DNA from 2 places in the Microbulbifer pacificus genome. Region 2 is predicted to be linked to the other one. Evidence: predicted binding sites of a transcription regulator. Region 2 holds the regulator's gene; the other holds the start of a gene.
What was found. The regulator sigma-54, encoded in region 2, starts transcription at its own class of promoters, with help from an activator protein. The targets are predictions, from matches to a motif close to TGGCACANNNNTTGCNNT.

Region 1: R5R33_RS05555 (formate/nitrite transporter family protein) is a predicted target of sigma-54. The motif match lies at 6,835-6,852, and genes of this name have one in related genera.

The regions. Positions count from the first base shown of each region.
Region 1 covers NZ_CP137555.1:1,217,199-1,227,309, reverse strand. Annotated here, with positions in the region: gene R5R33_RS05580 (GNAT family N-acetyltransferase) at 1-931, opposite strand, end outside; gene R5R33_RS05575 (hypothetical protein) at 1,240-2,442, shown strand; gene R5R33_RS05570 (NAD-dependent protein deacetylase) at 2,472-3,359, opposite strand; gene cynS (cyanase) at 3,485-3,934, opposite strand; gene R5R33_RS05560 (bifunctional protein-serine/threonine kinase/phosphatase) at 3,968-5,698, opposite strand; gene R5R33_RS05555 (formate/nitrite transporter family protein) at 5,740-6,588, opposite strand; gene R5R33_RS05550 (nitrate- and nitrite sensing domain-containing protein) at 7,117-8,490, shown strand; gene R5R33_RS05545 (hypothetical protein) at 8,506-8,730, opposite strand; gene R5R33_RS05540 (hypothetical protein) at 8,747-9,226, opposite strand; gene R5R33_RS05535 (DUF883 family protein) at 9,345-9,641, opposite strand; gene R5R33_RS05530 (D-2-hydroxyacid dehydrogenase) at 9,772-10,111, opposite strand, start outside.
Region 2 covers NZ_CP137555.1:1,084,743-1,094,853, reverse strand. Annotated here, with positions in the region: gene R5R33_RS04960 (efflux RND transporter permease subunit) at 1-1,142, shown strand, start outside; gene R5R33_RS04955 (lipase family alpha/beta hydrolase) at 1,302-1,949, shown strand; gene yjgA (ribosome biogenesis factor YjgA) at 1,916-2,437, opposite strand; gene mgtE (magnesium transporter) at 2,474-3,841, opposite strand; gene R5R33_RS04940 (HPr family phosphocarrier protein) at 3,915-4,184, opposite strand; gene rapZ (RNase adapter RapZ) at 4,253-5,113, opposite strand; gene ptsN (PTS IIA-like nitrogen regulatory protein PtsN) at 5,237-5,698, opposite strand; gene hpf (ribosome hibernation-promoting factor, HPF/YfiA family) at 5,750-6,040, opposite strand; gene R5R33_RS04920 (RNA polymerase factor sigma-54) at 6,221-7,705, opposite strand; gene lptB (LPS export ABC transporter ATP-binding protein) at 7,949-8,674, opposite strand; gene lptA (lipopolysaccharide transport periplasmic protein LptA) at 8,746-9,309, opposite strand; gene lptC (LPS export ABC transporter periplasmic protein LptC) at 9,296-9,859, opposite strand; gene R5R33_RS04900 (KdsC family phosphatase) at 9,917-10,111, opposite strand, start outside.

The DNA.
Region 1 (10,111 bases), 130 kb from region 2:
ATCGGCTGTGTTTCGGCAGATAGGATGTGGCGAGTAATGAAAAGGTACCGTCCACCACCGGCCCTACGATATAGGCGATGGGCTCGCCTTCGGCCTCCAGCAGATATCCGCGGAAGTTGCCGTTTTCGGCATGGATTCTGAATACACTGTTCCAAATGGGGTCGTCTTTTACCCCTACGCCGATACTCCTTTGATAGCCTGCAGCGCCGATTTTGACGGCCATCTTCAAATATTCAGTTACCTTTTTAGGATCGCGAATTTCCCGTATTTCAACGGCACCATTAAACGCTTCAACCAGTTTGCGGTCTTTGCGGCGAAATCCGCTGCGTGTTTTTGCTGAGTTTGCGGCTATCGGGCGACCGTGGGAATCAAGGAGCTCGGTGAACCAGCGCGCTATTTTTACCGGGAATCCATCGCCAGGCTTAAGGAATCCATTTTCAAACACTCGCCCGACTTCGCTATCCGGAGCGAGGCGAAAAATAGAAATGCAGTCAAAATTTCCGCTAGCCAGTAACTCTTGCAAGTATTTTTTCTGCTGCAGGGCAGTTTCTGTGGTCAGTGCCTCAAGCCCACCCTCGGTAATATTCAGGGTGCGAAGCAGTGGCATCGGAACCTGCCAGTTCCCGATTCTTGCCACCGGGCGCGTAAAAGCAAGGCGGCCTAACAGCATCCCATCAGGCACCCCATCTTTGTTCCATAGCGCTACATAAGGCGTTTTTTCGCCGGGCATCTCTGCGATAAATGGCAGGAAGAAATTGGCTTTTGCGGTGGCGACTCTCGCGGCACCCTTGTGATCTGTGTGCTCCCAGGAATGCAGTAATTTTTTTGCCCCATCCCATGTGAGCTCGACACTTAGGGTGGGTCCTGATTTTATTGGTGTAGGCGTTGATTTCTCTGTTTTGACTGGGTGGGCAGAAGTATGCGCTTCCATTAAGAATCCATTAGTCGATGTGTGTTTATATAAGGTTGGATTTCCGTTAAAGCATATTTTTTGTGGGGTTATTAGGTGGCGTGTTATTTTTTTAACACAGCGAATTTTTAATGAATTCTGGTAGACAATTTTTATTATGAGTAAATATCGATGCCAATATTTTGCTGCGAGTTAAGGGCTATATTTAAATACCCTAAATTAGACTCGATGCAGGTTGTGCATGCATAAAATTGACGCCGCGAAATAAATTTCTCTAACAGAGCGATTGAAGGACCGCTAAAAGGAACGCTAAAAGGAGTGGTTGACGGGTGAATGTCCTGATAATCGGCGTCGCATTGTTGATTGCAGCCTATCTGGCGTTTTCACCGCGCGTGGCAAACTCCTCTGGCTGGAAAGCCACGGTAACACCACTGGCTTCCATCATGGGCAGTGGCTTTCTGGTCAGCGCGCCGTTACTGGCGGGCATTGTCGGAAATCTGGCAGTGCTGTGTATGGCGGTGTTGCTGGTTATTGCCTACGCCGTGGGCAGTGCCATTCGTTTCAATATCCGTCATTTAGAGCCGGTTGAGCACCTGAATGGTCCGGCACAGAAAGTAGCGCTCGCTTCGCGGGTGGTGCTGGCTGGAGCCTATTCCATCTCTGTCACCTATTACCTGCAGTTGCTGGCGGAATTTTTGCTGAATGCCATGGGGATGAAGAGTGAATTCCTGGCCAATAGCATAACCACCACGCTGCTGGTCATCATCGGCGGCGTCGGTATCTGGCGTGGCCTCAGTGAACTGGAGGCGCTGGAAAAGTACGCGGTCAGCCTTAATCTGGGCATGATCGGTGCGCTGCTGGTGGCGCTGTTTGTATATAACCTGCGGCTCTTCCTGGGTGGTGACTGGGCATTGCCGGATGTCGATTCGAGCATCGGGTCCCACGACGTGCGTGTATTGCTCGGGCTGCTGATCGTGGTGCAGGGATTTGAAACTTCTCGCTATCTGGGCAGTGAGCATTCGGCGGAGCAGCGCATTGCCACCATGCGCATTGCGCAGCTGCTCTCTGCCGGCATCTACCTGGTATTCATCGCCCTGGCGACCGTGTTGTTTCACAAAAGGCTCGGGGCCGATGTGACCGCCATCATTGGCATGACGGCGCCGATTGCCGCGGTGTTGCCGATGCTGATATCCATTGCCGCAATTGGCAGCCAGTTCAGTGCTTCGGTCGCAGACTCGGCGGGGGCGGGGGGCTTGATCGAAGATATTTCGCGCCAGAAATTACCGGAGCGCTACGCCTATGTGCTGATCATGGCGGTTACCGTATGCCTGGCCTGGCTTACCAGCGTTCAGGAAATCATCGCCTATGCCTCGCGCGCCTTCGCCCTGTTCTATGCGTTCCAGTGCGCCGCGGCTTTACTGGTTGCCCGACAAACGCAGGGCTTGCCGCGGCGGCGTTGGTATATGCTGTGTTTTACCGTGACTGGCCTGATCTGCCTCGCGGTATTTGTGCTGGGGCTGCCGGCGGAATAACACAGGGGCGCGGCTGGGTGCGTGGGTAGTTACAGCTGCTTCAGCGCTCCGGCCAGGGTTTCCCCGATGCGTGCATTCAGTTTCAGATCGAGCAGGTCATCGGCGCGGGTGCGCCCCAGGTTCAGTGAGGCCAGCGGTTTGCTCCACTCTTTCGCATAGCGGCAAAAGCGGAATCCGGAGTAGACCATCAGGGACGATCCCACGACCAGCAGTGCATCGCTTTCGCGCACGGCTTCCAGTGATTGCTCGACCCGTGCCTTTGGCACATTGTCGCCAAAGAACACCACATCGGGCTTCAGAATCCCCCGGCAATCCGGGCAGTCCACCACCTCAAAGCCGCTGAAATCCACTTCCAGGTCGGCATCCCCATCCGGCGCTGTCTCCGCCGTATAGTGGCGAAACGCGGGGTTCAGATCGTAGCTGCGATCGTGCACGGCTTGCCGCATTGCGCGGTAATCACAGCGCAAACAGCGAATCTCATCCGCGCGACCGTGCAGGTCGATGACCTTTTCACTGCCCGCGCGTTGATGCAGGCGATCCACATTCTGGGTAATCAACAAATGGATATGTCCGCGGCGCTCCAGTTCCGCCAGATAAAAGTGCGCGGGGTTCGGCGCCGAATTGCGGATCACCGGCCAACCGATCAGTGCGCGCCCCCAGTAGCGCTGGCGTGTGGCCGCACTCGCCATGAAATCCCGGTGATCCACCGGCGGCTTGCGCTTCCACTGGCCGTCGCGGTCACGGTAATCGGGAATTCCGGAATCGGTACTCACACCGGCACCGGTCAGCACCGTTAGGCGCGGGTGACGGTGAATAAATTCCGCCAGCTGCTCCGCAGCTTTCTTTGTGGATAACTCAGATTCGACAATGGCGTTTTCTTCTTGCAGGGCAGAGGAGGAAGGCGTGCTAAGACTCATGATTCTGGCCGATTCTGGGCAAATGTCAGGACCGGTATTGTAGCGAGTCTGGCGGTGGGACGTTGTATTGATGTTGTTTAGGGCGTAGGCCGGCGGCGCAGCGGCCGCCAGCGCCGGGACCATCCTCAGTAGGTTTTATATGGCAGGAATTTGCCGGACATCACCATATTCACCCGATCCCCCTTGGGATCTGCCTCCCGCTGGATATCCATGGAAAAGTCGATGGCGCTCATGATGCCATCGCCGAACTCCTCGTGGATCAGCTCCTTGATGGTGGTGCCATACACATTCACCAACTCGTACAGGCGATAAATTAGTGGGTCGGTGGGGACTGCTGTGGGGAGGGATCCCTTGTAGGGGGCAATCTGCAGCCAGGCGACGGCCTCGTCGCTGAGATCGAACAGCTCGCCCACCACGGCGGCCTGCTGTTTGGTAAACGTCATCTGCCCCAGGCAGGCGGCGGTGGTCCACTCTTTCGACAGGCCGATGGCTTCTGCCACCTGGGACCATTTCAGATCCTTCTGCACCTTGACGACGAGAATCATATCGGTGACTTGCTGACGGCTACTGATCATGGATTTTCTCCTTGCATGTTTTATTGGTGGGGGTCAGGTGGTGCTGGAAATCAGGCTCAACAGATAAACAATAACGAGCAGCAGAATGCCGCTCACCGATTGCCAGAAACGCACCGGATAGCGCTCCATCAACGGTGGGCGGGTGGCAATGCGGTACTCGGGGTTCGGGTGGCGCAACTCATAAACAAATTCCGATAGCGCCTCGTGGCGGCGCAGCGGGTTTGGTTGCAGCGCTTTTTTTAGGGTGGCGTCGATCCACGCGGGAATCGCGCGGGACTCACTCAGTACACTGCGGTAACGCAGCTTGTGTTGCGCGGCTACGGTACTGCAGCGGGCTACCTGGGTACCGTAGGGGAACTCACCGGATAACAGGTAATAGGTGAGTACCGCGAGAGAAAAAAGGTCCGAGCGAATGGTACCTTGGTCGCCGAGAAAATATTCCGGCGCGCTGTACAGGGCGGTACCGAGAATCAGCTGACCGTTTTCATCGGCGGTTTCCGCGATGCCGGCTACCCTGGCCGAGCCGAGGTCAATCAGGGTCACAGTGCCGGCGTGGCTGATCATGATATTTTCCGGGCGCAGGTCCTGATGCAGGATTTCTGCCCTGTGCAGGGCCTGCAGGCCACGCGCTACCTGTTCGACTATACCGCGCACGGTTTCCAGGTTGGGTTGGGGGTTGTCGGTCATCCACTGCCGCAGCGTCTGTCCTTCCACCACTTCCATCGCGGTATAGAGAAATCGGCGCGGTCGCCGGCTGACGGCCGCGCGCACCACATGGGCACTGTTGACGCGCCGCGCCACCCACTCCTCCATCAATAGCCGTTGCAGATGGGCGGGATCCTCGGAGAGATCGATGGAAGGTGTTTTCAGGATTGCACGACTGCCACTGGTCTGGTCGCAGGCGAGATAGACGTGGCTGCGGCTGCTCGCGTGAATTTCGCGCTCGATGATATAGCCGTCGAACACGTCGCCGCTTTTCAGGATGGGAGGCAGCGGTAAGGTGCCCGCGTGCTCCAGAGGTTCCAGTACCGGAGCAGGCAAGTTCCTGATTCGCACCAGCTGCACGGTGAGATTGTCGTTACTGCCATTGGCCAGTGCCGCGGCTACCAGGGTTTTGGCGGCCTTGTCGAGGCAGTCTGCATGCTGTTGCAGATGTTCGATCAGTGTCGGTTGCGACAGGAATTCGTGCACCCCATCGGTACTCAGGACAAACAGGTCGCCGGCTTCCAGGGAAACCCGGCGGTAGTCGATGTCCAGTTGTGGCTGCGCACCCAGAGCGCGGCTCAGATAGCTGTTCTGCTCTCCCTGCCACAGGCGGTGGTCGTGGGTGAGCTGTTCCAGTGTGCCGCGGCGCAGACGGTAAATGCGCGAGTCGCCGAGGTGAAACAGGTGTGCCTCGATGCCTTTGATAATCATCGCACTGAAGGTGCAGACGTAGCCCTTGTCCCTGTCAAAGCGGTAGGGACTCTGGTGCGTCTGGCCATGGAGCCAGGCATTGGTGGCCCTGAGTACCTGTTTCGCGGCATGCGCTACGCTCCAGCTGTCGGAGGTACAGTAGTAATCGTCGAGAAAACTCTTTACCGCGGTTTCGCTGGCAACGGCGCTGACCGGACTTGAGCTGATGCCATCGGCAATCGCAAACGCGGCACCCTTCATGGCGAGCTGCGGCTCTTCCGGCAGGCGTGCGCCGCAGCTGTCCTGGTTTTCCGCCTTAAGTCCCGCACTGCTGTGCTGGCCGATGTCCAGAGTGAGTTTATTGTTCATAGAAAAATATCAGCCCCGCGCAGCGGGGCTTTGACACGTTATCAGGCCAGAGCTTCTTTGCCTGCGCTATTGCGCTCGGCAGTCAGTTGGCGCTTGGGTGCGGTTTTATAGTGAGTGCTGTACAGAGTGAGGCCAGTGAATGCGAGGCCGCCGACCAGATTGCCGAGGGCGGTGGGAATTTCATTCCAGATCAGGTAGTCCATCACGGAGAAGTCGCCACCCATCATGATCGCGGTGGGGAACAGGAACATGTTCACCACAGAGTGCTCGAAGGCCATAAAGAAGAACAGCATGATTGGCATCCACATGGCGATGACCTTGCCGCTCACATGGGTGGAAATCATCGCGCCCACTACGCCCATGGATACCATCCAGTTACACAGCATGCCGCGCAGGAAAATGGTAAACCAGCCATCGGCACCGTATTTGGCGTAGCCCAGGGTACGGGCTTCACCTACGGCCGCGAGCTTGGTGCCCACCGCACCGGGGTCGGTGTTGAAGCCCATGGTAAATACAAATGCCATCATCACCGCAACGGTGAGTGCGCCGGCAAAGTTACCGACAAACACCAGGCCCCAGTTGCGCAGTACGCCCTGTACGGTAACCCCGGGGCGCTTGTCGAGTAGTGCCAGCGGGGCGAGTACGAATACCCCGGTCAGCAGGTCGAATCCCATCAGGTAGAGCATGCAGAAGCCCACCGGGAACAGGATGGAACCGATCAGGTGCGAGCCGGTGGCCACCGCCACGGTAACCGCAAAAACCGCAGCCAGCGCCAGAATGGCACCGGCCATATACGCGCGCACCAGGGTGTCGCGGGTGGACATATAGATTTTGGATTCCCCGGCGTCGACCATTTTGGTCACGAATTCTGCTGGAACGAGATAAGCCATAGTGATCACCTTTAATGATGTTCGAGGATCGGGTGTCCATCTGTGCTGAATTGACCCTGTGGCGTCCTGCTGCCTCTGCACACGGGTAAATTCGGGGCATAAAAAAAGCGCCCACACAGACCGGCCGCTGCCGGAAAGTGATGGACGCCTTTATCCAGAGTGTTCTGATTGTGCTGGGCATATTGTGCCCGGTAAGACCCGCACCTGCGCCGAAACGGCAGCGCGGTATCTGTACCTGAAAAAGCAAAAGCAAGCTCGGTGCCAACTTTTTGACCCTCGGTACTTTTGGCGCCACGGGAAGTATGCGTCTGTGAACTAATAGCGGGGTAAAACAATCTCGCGGGCTGGCCTGTGCGCAGTGGACTTGCCTTGACCGCAATCGCGTTTGCGTCGAACTGGTGCAATGTTGCCCGACCGCTCCCGAATGGTGCGCTATGTGAGGAGGCGGGATTTTTGCCGTGTACACATTCGCGAGTGGAATATTTATTGCTGGAACAGTGGGTGACCTTGTTATGCGGAAGCGCAACCATGCCCAGATCCAGCTCGACACACAGCGATGATGCAGAAAAATTCCTGCTGGCGGCCAAGCGCGCAGAAATCCAGGCGCTGGAGCGGCTCGTCGGCAGTTGCGAGCTGGTGACGACGGTTTCCGACCTGGTGCACCAGCTGCAGCGGGAGCGGGGGATCAGCAACATTTACCTGGTATCTACAGGCTTTCGCTTTTCCGCACAGCGTCAGGAGCAGATCCAGAATGGCCGCGATAGTGAGGAGGTATTCCGGCGCCTGTTGCACAACCGCTATCTGCGGTCCGGTCGGGATGAAAGCCCGCGGGATATGCGTCTGCTGAACAGCATCGCCTATTCATTGCACGGGCTGGATGAACTCGCCAACCTCCGGCTCCACGTCGATGCATTCGAAGTGAGTGCACTCGAATCCACCGATGCCTACTGCCGGCTGATTGCCGGATTGCTGTCGGTGGTTTTCGAAGCGGCCGACGTGGCGGACGATCCGGAGGTGACGCGGCTGCTGGTGGCCCTGTTCAACTTTATGCAGGCCAAGGAATTTGCCGGGCAGGAGCGCGCCTGGGGTGCGATCGGCTTTGCCGGCTGCCGCTTTGACAAAAAGCTGCACGGGCGCCTGGCACAGTTGCAGGATTGCCAGCGCGGTAGCCTGGAATTGTTTGTGGAATTTTCCGGTGAAGCGGAGCAGACGCGCTGGCAAACGATTGAGGGTGGCGAGGCATCCCGCGACTTGCAGCGCCTGCGCCAGGTCATTGCCGGACTGAAGGAGGGCGAACCGATTGCGTCAGAAATCAGTGAGGTGTGGTATGACCTCGCCACCGCGCGCATCGATGCCATGCACTGTCTCGAAGATGCCATGGCGGCGCGTCTGTTGCAGGTGAGCCGCAAGCGGGTGGCGGAGGCGCAGTCGGAACTGGGGTATCACTACGCGCAGTTACAGCGCATGAAATCTACCGAGTGGACGCGCCCGCCGGCACTGGCGGTACTGTTTGATCCGGAAGTTCCCGGGCTGTACGGAAGTGCGCCGAGTACCGCGGTGCCGCCGCTGCCGGGGAAAAACCTGGCTCACTCCCTGTACGACCTGATCCGCTCCCAGGTTGCACATATTCACCGGGTGAGTGAGGAGCTGGAGAAGACCCGCCGCGCCCTGACCGAGCGCAAACTGGTGGAGCGTGCCAAGGGGATTCTGATGCGCAGCCTGCGACTGAGCGAAGAGGAAGCCTACCGCAGCATGCAGACCCGCGCGATGGAGATGAATCTGAAACTCGCTGACGTTGCGGAAAAAATCCTGCAAATCGGCGGCCGTGACGGCAGCGCGGGTGGTGGGACTAGCGGTAGTGTGCGACCAGCCGCGGAAACGCTTGCTGAAGAAATCCGCTAATGCCGGGCAATATTGTCACCCCGGCGTATTGTGGCTCGCTCCCTGGCTGAAAGCCTGGTAAGTCAGATACCAGTTCATCAGGGTTCTGGGCGCGGGAGTATTAAAGAATTTCTGCAGGATAAACCCGCTCGCGAAAGCCACGCCCATGGCCAGCGGCAGTGGGATTCTCTGCGCCTGGGTTAGCGTCTGTACTTTCTGCTGCTGCATCAGCGCCACGGCACAGCGCCGCTGCCGTGCCATTTCGAAACCGTAACTTTCAATCTGTCTGTTTAAAGAGCGCAGTGACATCGTCGATCGCCTCTTTCGCCTGTTTGCGGGTTTCCTCAAAGCCGAGCAGCCGGCGCAGCCGGTGGGCCGAAAGCAGCATGGCCGCGACAATCAGCAGCTGCGCCAGCAGGAAAATGCCGAAGCCGATATACACGGATTGAAAAAAGTAATAGCCGAGCAGCCCCAGCCCGGCGCACAGGCTCACCACCAAGGCGATGGCGAGGAAAAATACCAGCAACAGCAGCGCGACAATGCGCTTGCCGGCAGCGAGAGTGCGTTGGAATTCCAGATGTACCAGGCGGCTCAGGTTTTCCGTCCACGCTGCGGCCAGTGTCATGGTGGCCTCCGCGCGATCCATCAGCGCGGCGACTTCGGAGTGCAACCCATCTTCAGCAGCAGTGGATGAAAATTTAGCGTCGTCTGCAGGCTTCTCGGAGTATTGTTTGCGGGCGTTGTCTGGACCGGCCATCAGTAGAACCCCAGTGAATGCCAGAGAATCATGCAGCGTTTCCGGCAATGTAACGTGCGCAGAGCCAAACGGCAGGACTTATTAAAAGCCCCACCGGCACTGAATGGCGTTGCAAAACTTACTTGAGAATCTTCGCGATCAGCCATCCGGCAGCAAAGGCACAGCCCACGCTCACCAGAGGGTGTGCCTTGATGGAGTTTTCCGCCCGTTCGGCAACATCTTGTGCGCGTTGTTTACCTTTTTCCATGGATTCGCGAGTGCGTGTTTTCACCTGATCCGCGGTTTCGCGGGCACGGGTTTTGACATGCGCGGCGGTGTCGAGGGCGGCTTCGCCGGCCAGGTTATACGCCTGGTGCAGCTTTTCCCGACCGGAATGGATGCCGGAGTCGCTGTTGGGAGATTTTGCGCTTGCCATGATGCCCTCCTCGGAAATTTCAAGGTGAGCTAAAAGGGTAGGGTCAGTGGGAGGGAATTCGGCCTTTTTTTTGCGCGTCCGGTGCAATCGTTGCCAGCGCCTGCGTGGATAGAATTTTCAGGACTTTAAGTCAGGACCGTAACCAGCCCTGAATATTGTTGACCACGCCGTCGAGCAGGCGCTGGCGGCTTTCACGGCTGATCCAGGCGTTGTGGGGCGTAATGATCAGGTTGGGAATATCACTTGCCAGCAGCGGGTGATCCGCAGGTGGTGGTTCGACGCTGAGTACATCCAGGGCGGCACCGGCGATGGTGCCGCATTTCAATGCTTCCGCCAGCGCTTCTTCATCCACCAGCCCACCGCGGGCAGTGTTGATCAGGAACGCGGAGTCCTTCATGGCGGCGAGGAACTCGCGGTTTACCATTTGCCGGTTCTGCTCGGTGAGTGGGCAGTGCAGGCTGATGACGTCG
Region 2 (10,111 bases):
AGCAGGCGGCGCCGGAATTTGAAGGCGAGGACGATCCCTTTGGCGCCGATTTCGGTGCTGATGAGGAGATGGATTCGTCCGCGGAAGAATTTGCGGGAGCGGAAATTGGCGATGAGATGACCTCAGGTGAGGACTATGCCGAAGAAGATCCGTTTGCTGCTGACGATCCTTTCGCAACCGGTGCATCCGCCAGCGAAGCTCCGGAAGCCTACTGGTTCACTGTGGCCGGCCTGAACCAGATTGAGAAGTTTCACGATTTCCTCGAAGCCCAGCCGGAAATCGGCAAGGTGCAGTCCCTTGCCACCCTGTACAAGGTGGCGAAGGACCTGAACGATGGTGGCCTCAACGATTTTGAACTGGCGGTAGCCCGCCAGAGCCTGCCGGAGGAAATCAATCAGGTATTGGTGCACCCCTACTGGTCGCCGAAAGATCAGCAGGCACGTATCAGCATGCGGGTGATGGAGACCGACCCGAATCTGCGCCGTGAAGAGTTGATCCAGCGTATCTACAACTTCGCGGAGAACGAACTGGGAATGGCGCCGGAGAATGTGCGCCAGACCGGGATGCTGGTGCTGTATAACAACATGCTGCAGAGTCTGTTCAAGTCGCAGATCCTGACCCTGGGTGCGGTATTTGCGGGCATTCTGCTGATGTTCTTGGTGCTGTTCCGCTCCCTGTGGCTGTCGATCATTGCGTTGATCCCGAACATGCTGGCGGCCTGTGTGGTGTTGGGCGGTATGGGGCTGGCGAATGTTCCGCTGGACATGATGACCATCACCATTGCGGCGATTACCGTGGGTATCGGTGTGGATCACGCGATTCACTATCTGTATCGCTTCCGCGAGGAGTTTGAAAAGGACGGTGATTACGTGGCGACCATGCACCGCAGTCACGCCACCATCGGCCGCGCCATGTTCTACACCGCGATCACCATCATCGCCGGCTTCTCGATTCTGGCCCTGTCCAAGTTTGTGCCGTCGATCTATTTCGGCCTGCTGACCGCGCTCGCCATGTCCGCCGCGCTGCTGGGTTCCCTGACCCTGTTGCCGCTGTTGCTGGTGCTGATCAAACCGCTGCCGAAACCGGTGGAGAAAGCCCGGGTGGAAAAGCTCGTGCCGGAAGTCGAGGCTTGTACTAGCTGATAACGCCACCGGCGCACTTGGAATCAGGTTATTGGACCTGGATTTTTCGGGCCCGCGGATTACATCCCCGGGCCCGATTTGTTTTCCGCAAGTCGCGGTGACTCTCTAAGCTTAGGGAGTAGCCGAAAGTTAAATGCCCGATGTGCGGATGATGCGAATATGCCAAAAGGCCGGGTCGCCATACTGATTCCCGGGATTTTCGACCGGGGCAAGTCGATGCTCAGAATGCAGAGAGCCCTGGGACACGCGGGGTTCAGTGCACACACGATCAAGCTGAGGGCCAATAGCGGTTGGTACGGGATGGAGCCGATGGCCCTGCAGTTGCGCGAGCTGGTGGATGAGGTTACCAGCGAGGGCGAGACCTGTGCTTTGGTGGGATTCAGTATGGGCGGTATTGTGGCGCGCTACTATTTGCAGCGACTGGGAGGCGCTGCAAATGTGCACAAATTTATTGCCCTCTCCAGCCCGCATTTCGGCAGCTTGTGGGCGCATCTGCTGCCCTATAAAGGCGGGCGGCAGCTGCGTATCGGCAGTGAGTTTCTGGACAATCTGAACCGGGACGCGGCAATGCTGGAAGACGCCGCGCCGGTTTCAATCTGGACGCCTTACGATGCCACCATCCTGCCCCAGTCCAGCTCCCGTCTGCCCTTGGGTAAGACATACCAGGTGCCTGTAAGCCTGCACCGCTGGGTGCCGCAGAACCCGGCAGTGATCGATATCGTGGTTGCAGAGCTGGCGGAGGTGTTCGCGAGCGGGGTTAGCAAAAACAGCAATCAGCTTTCCTGTACAAAAAAGTCCCGCAGATAGCGAAACAGTTTGCGCTGGTTGGTCGGTGGCTTGTTGTTGGCTCGTTCCTTACCGGCTTCGCGCAACAGGTTGCGCAGCTGCTGGTGGTCTGCGCTTGGGTGCTCGTTGAAAAACATACTCAGGGCATCGTTGCCCTGGTCCAGCAAGCGATCCCGCCAGTCTTCCGCCAAACGATCGAAACGCAGACGCTGCAGGTCCCGCTCCTTGTGGCTGTTCAACACCGCCTCGATTGCCTCCACATCCGCATCGCGCATCAGTTTGCCGATGAATTGCATCTGGCGGCGCTTGGCCTCGCGGGACTTGATGCGGTGGAAGGTGGCGATGGCTTCCTCGAGCTCTGGGTCCATCGGCACTTCGGCCAGCTTGGACGCGGTGAGCTCCGTCAGCTGCTTGCCGAGATCCTGCAACTGCTGCATTTCATTCTTCAGCTGCGTCTTGCTCTTGGGCAGATCGCCATCAAATTCTTCGAAATCGTCGGTATTGTGCATGTAATGTCTCTGAAATGAGTGGTTTGCCGGTGGCGATCAGGCGAAATACCAGGTCGCGAGGCCGAGAAAGGACATAAACCCGACCACGTCGGTTACCGTGGTCAGGGCGACGCCGCCGGCCAGGGCGGGGTCTATACGCATGGCCCGCAGGGCTACGGGCAGAATGGTACCCGCGAGGGCGGCGGTAACCAGGTTGATGGCCATGGCGGCAATGATAATCAGCGCAATGCGGAGATCCCCGAACCACAGGGCGGCGATGCCCCCCATGACTGCGGACCATAGAATCCCGTTCAGTGCGCCGGAGGCGAGTTCTCGGGACAGCAGCCAGCGCAGGTTGCTGCGACCTATCTGCCCCAGTGCCATGCCGCGGATCACCACCGTCAGTGTCTGGCTGCCGGCCACGCCGCCCATGCTGGCGACAATGGGCATCAGCACCGCCAGCGCCACCACCTTGTCGATGGTGCCCTGGAACAGGTTGATCACCCACGAGGCCAGCAGTGCGGTGAGCAGGTTGATCCCGAGCCACACCGCGCGCCGCGGTGCGGTGCGCTTGATCGGCGCGAAGGTATCTTCCTCCTCGTCGAGACCGGCGAGGCTCATCAGGGAATGGTCCGCGTCCTCGCGGATCACGTCCACCACATCGTCGATGGTAATACGACCCAGCAGCCGGTTGCTTGCGTCCACCACCGGTGCGGTAATCCAGTCGTACTTGGCGAACAGCTGCGCCACCTCGTGGTCCGGCATCTCCGCCGGGATCGGCTCCACGTCGGTGTGCATAATCTCGCGCACGGTGACCGAAGGGTCCGAGGTGAGCAGCCGGGTCAAGGGCAGCAGGCCAATAAACTTGTCCTGGCGGCTGACCACGAACAGGTTGTCGGTGGATTTTGGCAGCTTTTCGTGGCGGCGCAGGTAGCGCAGCACCACATCCAGGGTCAGGTGCGGGCGCACGGAAACGATGTCCGTGTCCATCAAACCGCCGGCGGTTTCCTCGCCGTAGGCGAGTACACTCTCCACTCGCTGGCGATCGCTTTCGCTCATCGCGGAGAGCACTTCTGCCATCAATCGGTCGGGCAGCTGCTGGAGAATGTCGGCGACGTCGTCCGCGTTCAGCCCCTCCATGATGGCCACCATTTCTTCGGTGTCCATGGTGGAGAGGATCTGGGCTTTGACGTCGTCGGTCAGCTCCTGCAGCACTTCGCCCTCGACCTCACGGTCGATCAGATTCCACAGTACCTGACGAATACGCGGCGGCGAGCTTTCCAGCAGCTGGGCAATACTCTGGGGGGAGAGGGACTGCAGCATTCGCTGCACTTCGCGCCCGGTGCCACTGTCCAGCGCAGCATACAGCTCACCGAGCTGGCTCTGGGCGCGGAAGTTGATGTCGGCGGAGACGGGATTGGGCACAGGGATACCTGGTCAGGGGCGGGCAGCGAGTGCCGGCATTATACCGGCGGTGGAACGAAATGAGATCAGGGCGTTATTCGCCCTCGCCAAAGCGATCGTTGATCAGTGCACAGATGGCTTCGTGGGCTGCATCTTCGTCGCGGCCGCAGATTTCCAGTTCCAGCTCAACCCCTTTGCCCGCCGCCAGCAGCATCAGTGCCATCACACTCTTGCCGTCTACCGCTTTGCCCTGGCAGTGCACTTTTACTTCCGAGGAGAAGCGCGCACTGGTCTGCGCGAATTTGCTGGCGGCGCGGGCGTGGAGCCCGAGTTTGTTGATGATGGTGATACGGGTTTTCTGCATATGACTGTTCTGGTGCGATTGCTCTGGTTTTGCGCTGTGGTGGCGGTCGCCCTGAGTATGGGGCTGGTTTATTTCTGCTGCTCGCGGTGGCGAATCTGGATGTTCTGGAATTCTCTCGAAAAGTATTTCGCCAGCTGCTCCACCATGTACACGGAGCGGTGGCGGCCCCCGGTGCAGCCGATGGCGACGCAAGTGTAACTGCGATTGCTCTGCTGGTAAGAGGGCAGCCAGCGCTCGAGAAACGCTGTTATATCCCGCTGCATTTCCTCGGTCTCGCTATGGGCGCGCAGGAACTCCACCACTTCCGGATCTAGCCCGGTCTTGTTGCGCAGCTCCGTCACCCAATACGGGTTTGGCAGGCAGCGCAGGTCAAACACCAGGTCTGCGTCCACTGGCACACCGTGCTTGAAGCCGAAGGACTGGAACAGGATTGCCATGCCCGGGGAGTCTTTGCCCACCACACGGGTTTTAATCTGGTCGCGCAGCTGGTGCAGGCTGAGGCTGCTGGTGTCGATCACCAGGTCGGCCATGGCCGCCAGCGGTGCGAGCAGTTCCTTTTCGTGATTGAGAGCTTCCAGCAGATGGGTGCGACTGTCGCTCAAGGGGTGCTTGCGGCGGGTTTCGCTAAAACGTTGCACCAGCACCGGCGAGCGGGCATCCAGGTAGATGACGTCGCATTCTACGCCGCTTTCGCGCAGTTCGCTGATCACCCGCGGGGCCTGGCGCACGTCGTGCCACAGGTTGCGGGCGTCGATACCGAGCGCGAGATGGGTATTTTTTTCGGGGGGGTGTTCGGTAACCCGGCGGATCAGCTCGGGCAACAGGCTGGCGGGGAGGTTGTCGATGCAGTTGAAGCCGACATCTTCGAGCAGCTCGAGGGCGGAACTTTTTCCTGAGCCAGAGCGGCCGCTGATGATCACCAGTCGCATAGAACAAGCGCTCCTTGCTGATTCGGGTTGGCCGGGCGGCAGACCTGTGGTGGGAGGCTGCCGGAGCCGGTCATCTGGCAGCCATACGGTTGTGCACCGGGCGCCGGACAAATGCGGTGGCTATTATGCCGCCGCCGCACTGTTGATGGCCAGTGCGTAGAGCTCATCACTGGTGGTGGCTTCGCGCAGTTTTTCGCGCACGCGGCTGTCGCTGAACAGGGCAGCGATTTCCGCGAGGGTATCCAGGTGTTCCTGGTCCGCGTCTTCCGGGACCAACAGGGCAAACAGCAGATCCACCGGTTGGCGGTCGATGGCATCAAAATCTACCGCTGGCGACGTGGTGCAGAGCACCCCGATGGGACGCTCGCAGCCGGGCAGGCGACAGTGGGGGATAGCGACACCTTCACCGATACCGGTTGAGCCCAGGCGCTCCCGTGCCACCAGCTGGTTGAAGACGGTATCAGAATCCAGATCGGGGTATTGTTCTGAGATCGCCTGCGCGATATTGAGTAACAGCTTTTTCTTGCTGCTCCCCGCCAGGTGGCACAGGCTCAGGCGGGGAGAGAGTAATGCTTCCAATGTCATAACTTACTGGTGATCTGACAGTGCAGGCCAGCCGTTTCCCTGGGGCAACGTCTAGCGGTGACTGCGTAATTTCTCTTTGTGTTTCAGCAGCTGCCGGTCGAGTTTGTCAGCGAGCGAGTCGATCGCCGCGTACATATCTTCCGATTCTGAATCCGCAAATACGTCCTTGCCGTTAACGTGAACCCGCGCTTCCGCTTTCTGGATCAGTTTGTCGACGGAAAGGATGACCTGGGTATTGGTGATCAGGTCGTGGTGGCGGGAGAGCTTGTCCAGCTTGGTCAGGCAGTAATCGCGAATGGCCGGGGTTACGTCTACATGGTGGCCACTGATGTTGATCTGCATGGATTTCTCCTCATCGGGTACAACACAATTTGGCTGCCCCCCGCACAGGGCGGCAACCCTACTAGGAAGTTCACCAGAATGGAAGGATACACTCGATTCCTGGGCATTGGTCGGGCAGAAATTGATCGAAAACGGCGCTTGCACAGAGGGAGTGTGACCGGCTGATCCGCTTCGGTCTATTTACACCAGTCGCTTGCGCTCGCTGGAAGAGGGAATGCCCATGGACTCGCGGTACTTGGCGACGGTGCGGCGCGCGACCTGAATGCCCTGTTTGTCCAGCTCCTGGGTGATCTTGTTGTCCGACAGCGGCTTGCGCGGTTGCTCTGCGTCCACCAGCTTGCGAATCAGCGCGCGGATGGCCGTGGAGGAGGCGTCCTCACCGGAGTCTGTGCTCACATGGCTGGAGAAAAAGTACTTGAGTTCGAATACGCCGCGGGGAGTGAGCATGTACTTTTGCGTGGTCACCCGGGAGATGGTGGATTCGTGCATGCCAATGGTCTCGGCAATATTGGCCAGTACCATCGGCTTCATCGCCTCCGGTCCCAGCTCGAAGAAACCCTGCTGTTTTTCGACGATGCAGCTCGCCACCTTGAGCAGCGTCTCGTGGCGGCTCTGCAAGCTTTTCAGAAACCAGCGGGCCTCCTGCAGGTTGTCGCGCAGATAATTGTTCTCAGTGGAGTTGTCCGCGCGGCGGATAAGCGCGGCGTAGGCATCGTTGATGCGCAGCTTGGGCGTGGTTTCCGGGTTCAGTTCCACTACCCAGCGCTGCTCGCGGCGGCTGACGATTACGTCCGGCACCACATACTGGGGCTCCTCGCCGCCAAAGGCCTCGCCGGGGTAGGGGGTGAGGGTCTGGATCAGGCGCATTACCTCGCCGAGCTGTGCCTCGCTCAGTCGGGTACGGCGACTCAGCTGGCGAAAGTCGCGTTTGCCCAGCAGGTCCAGGTGCTGGCCGACCACGGTCAAGGCCTGTGCCAGCCAGGGGGTGCTCTCCGGCAGCTGGCGCAGCTGTAGCAGCAGGCTCTCGCGCAGATCGCGGGCGCCGCAGCCCACCGGCTCAAACTGCTGGATGGTTTTCAGTACCGCCAGTATTTCTGCCACTTCGATCGCAAACGATTCCGCCAGATCCTCCAGATCGGTATCGAGAAAACCATTGGGGGCGATTGCGTCGATCAGCGCCTCGCCGATCAACTTGTCTTCTGCCGTCAGTGGAGTGAGATTCAGCTGCCACAGCAGGTGGTCCTGCAGGCTCTCCGCGGCGGCGTTGCGCTGTTCCAGCGCGTACTCTTCGCCGTCGCCACCAGAGTGACTGCTGTTGGTGTAAATATCGTCCCAGCGGGTGTCTACCGGCAGGTCTTCGGGGATGTCGCTGTTCCAGTCGCCATCGGCGGTGGACTCGCTCTCGCCCTCGCCGCCGAGGCCTTCGCGGCCGCTGTCGGCACTGTCCAGAGTCTGGCGCTCAATGGTGGCGGGGGTGTTCTGTTCCTGCAGATGTTCGCCGGCGTGCTCGTCAAAGTCCGATTCCAGCAGCGGGTTACTGTCGAGGGCAGACTGAATCTCCTGTTGCAGCTCCAGCGTCGACAATTGCAGCAGGCGGATGGCCTGTTGCAGTTGTGGCGTCATCGTCAGCGAAGTGCCGAGTTTTAACTGGAGTGACTGCTTCATAGGGGGAGTGTCGGCATAAAATTCTGGCGTTGCACCGCTGCGACACATTTGATGCTTGTGTCGGCGGCAGATTGCTCATCGCCTGCAGACTACCCCGGGGTAATTCGGAACACAAGTGGCAAGGGGCGCAGGAATAAGCAATAAGCGTGCCGAAAAAAATATCCGTCGCGATTGTCGCGGTCAGAATTGTGACAGGAATCGGTAATTGAAGGGTGAAATGCTGATGATTTCACCCATATAGGGTCAGATGGTGAACTCGTGTCCCAGATAGACGTCTTTCACCTGTTTGTTCTCGGCTACGTCTTTGGGGTCGCCGGAGGCGATGATGTGGCCCTCGCTGACGATGTACGCGGTCTCACAGATATCCAGGGTTTCACGCACATTGTGGTCGGTAATGAGCACGCCAATACCGCGGTCTCGCAGGTGGCGGATGATCTGCTTGATGTCGTTCACGGAGATGGGATCCACCCCGGCAAACGGTTCATCCAGCAATACAAACGCCGGATTGGTGGCCAGCGCGCGGGCGATCTCTACCCGACGTCGCTCGCCGCCGGACAGCGCCATGCCGAGGCTCTCGCGAATGTGGGTGATGTGGAATTCCTCGAGGAGTGATTCCAGTTGCTCCAGGCGCTGGTTGCGGTCGAGGTCTTTGCGGATCTCGAGAATAGCGAGGATGTTGTCCTCCACCGACAGGCGGCGGAACACCGATGCTTCCTGGGGCAGGTAGCCGATACCCTTGCGCGCGCGACCGTGCATGGACAGACCGGTAATATCTTCCTCGTCAATCATCACCTGACCGGCGTCGGCCTGTACCAGGCCGGCAATCATGTAAAAACAGGTGGTTTTGCCGGCGCCGTTGGGGCCGAGCAGGCCGACAACCTGGCCGCTGGAGACGCTCACGGATACATCTTGAACAACTTTGCGCTTTTTATACTGCTTGGCGAGATGTAGCGCTTTGAGCGTCGGCATAGTGAATTCCGGTAACTGCGCGGCTGTTTTGCCGCCTCTTTTGACTGTTCGGTTTGTATGGGGCGCGTAGATTACTGGCCGTCTTCCGCGGGGGTGGGCTCGGTTTTGGATTCGGGCTTCCAGATCATTTCCACCCGTTTCTTTTCCGACTGACCCTGGGCTTGCATCTGCTCGCTTTTGAGGTCGTAGTTGATGCGCTCTGCCGACAGTGTGTTGCCGTCGCGGTCCACGAACGCTTCGCCGCTGAGTTGCAGGGCGTCGCTACTCACCAGAAACTCGATGCGTTTCGCGCGGGCCTTGACCGGGTTGGTGCTCTCTTCGACCTGCTGCTGGAAGTGGGCCGGGGAGCCGGTGGCGATCACCTTGTTGATCTCCCCCTTGGTATTGCCGTGCACTTCCACTCGATCGGCGCGGATCTGCAGTGAGCCCTGACTGATGACCACGTTACCGCTGTATACGGAAAGATTCTGGCTGCGGTTGGCCTCCAGTTTATCGGCGGATACCTTCACCGGCTGTTCACGATCGTTGGGCAGGGCGTGGGCCTGGCTTGCCAGCAAAAAGGTCGCGGCCACCGCGGCGCGCAGGATGCGAGCAGTCGCCGACAGGGGCGCGCGGCGTAAATCAACGGGGTTCATAGCTGCTTTCCACATTTGACAGAATTTCTACCTTGTCCTGCTTTAGATCGGCGCGCAGGCCCTTGCCGGTGGTGCGGTTGGGGCCGTCGGTAATGGTAACAACTTTGTCGGTTTCAGCGAATTCTTCGCGGGGTTTGATGGTAATTCTCTGGGTGGACAGGCTTATGCCGGGTTGTGGCAGTTCGCGGATGGAAACCTTGCCCTGCAGCACCACTTTCTGACCGTTGTCAAAGGCGATCCCGGTGCGGGATTCGGTGCGCCATGTGGTGTCCTCACCCTGGTAGAACACCATGCGGGGTTCGGTGAGGTCTGCGCGGTCCCGGCGTGCGAACTGGAAGAAAGTGACGCGCTCGGCGTCCACTTCGTAGGCGAGGGAGCCCTCGGCGCTGTAGTGGCGCGTGCGGGCATCGCGGATGATGAGATCCGCTGCCCTGTTGTGCTCCTGCTGTGTTGGCTGCTTGCCCAGCAGTTGCTTGGGTGGGCTCTCGGTAAACCACAGTCCCAGGGAGATGAGTGCGACCACGATGACAAGTGGTAACCAGGTGCGCATGCTGTATCCGTTTCCTCGCTATCGGCGGCTATTTTGGCCGTCCGTTTAGACTTCTGTTCAGTGATGGCTGGCGAGATAGGGCGCCAGCGCGGCGTCAAAGGTCCCCTGCGCCTGCATGATGCGGTCGCAGACTTCGCGTACGGCGCCAAGGCCGCCCTCGCGCTCGGTCACGAAAAGTGCGCGCTGTTTTACCGGTGTCGCGGCGCTGGGGACTGCAATCGGGCAGCCCACCCGGGTCATCAGCTGCAGGTC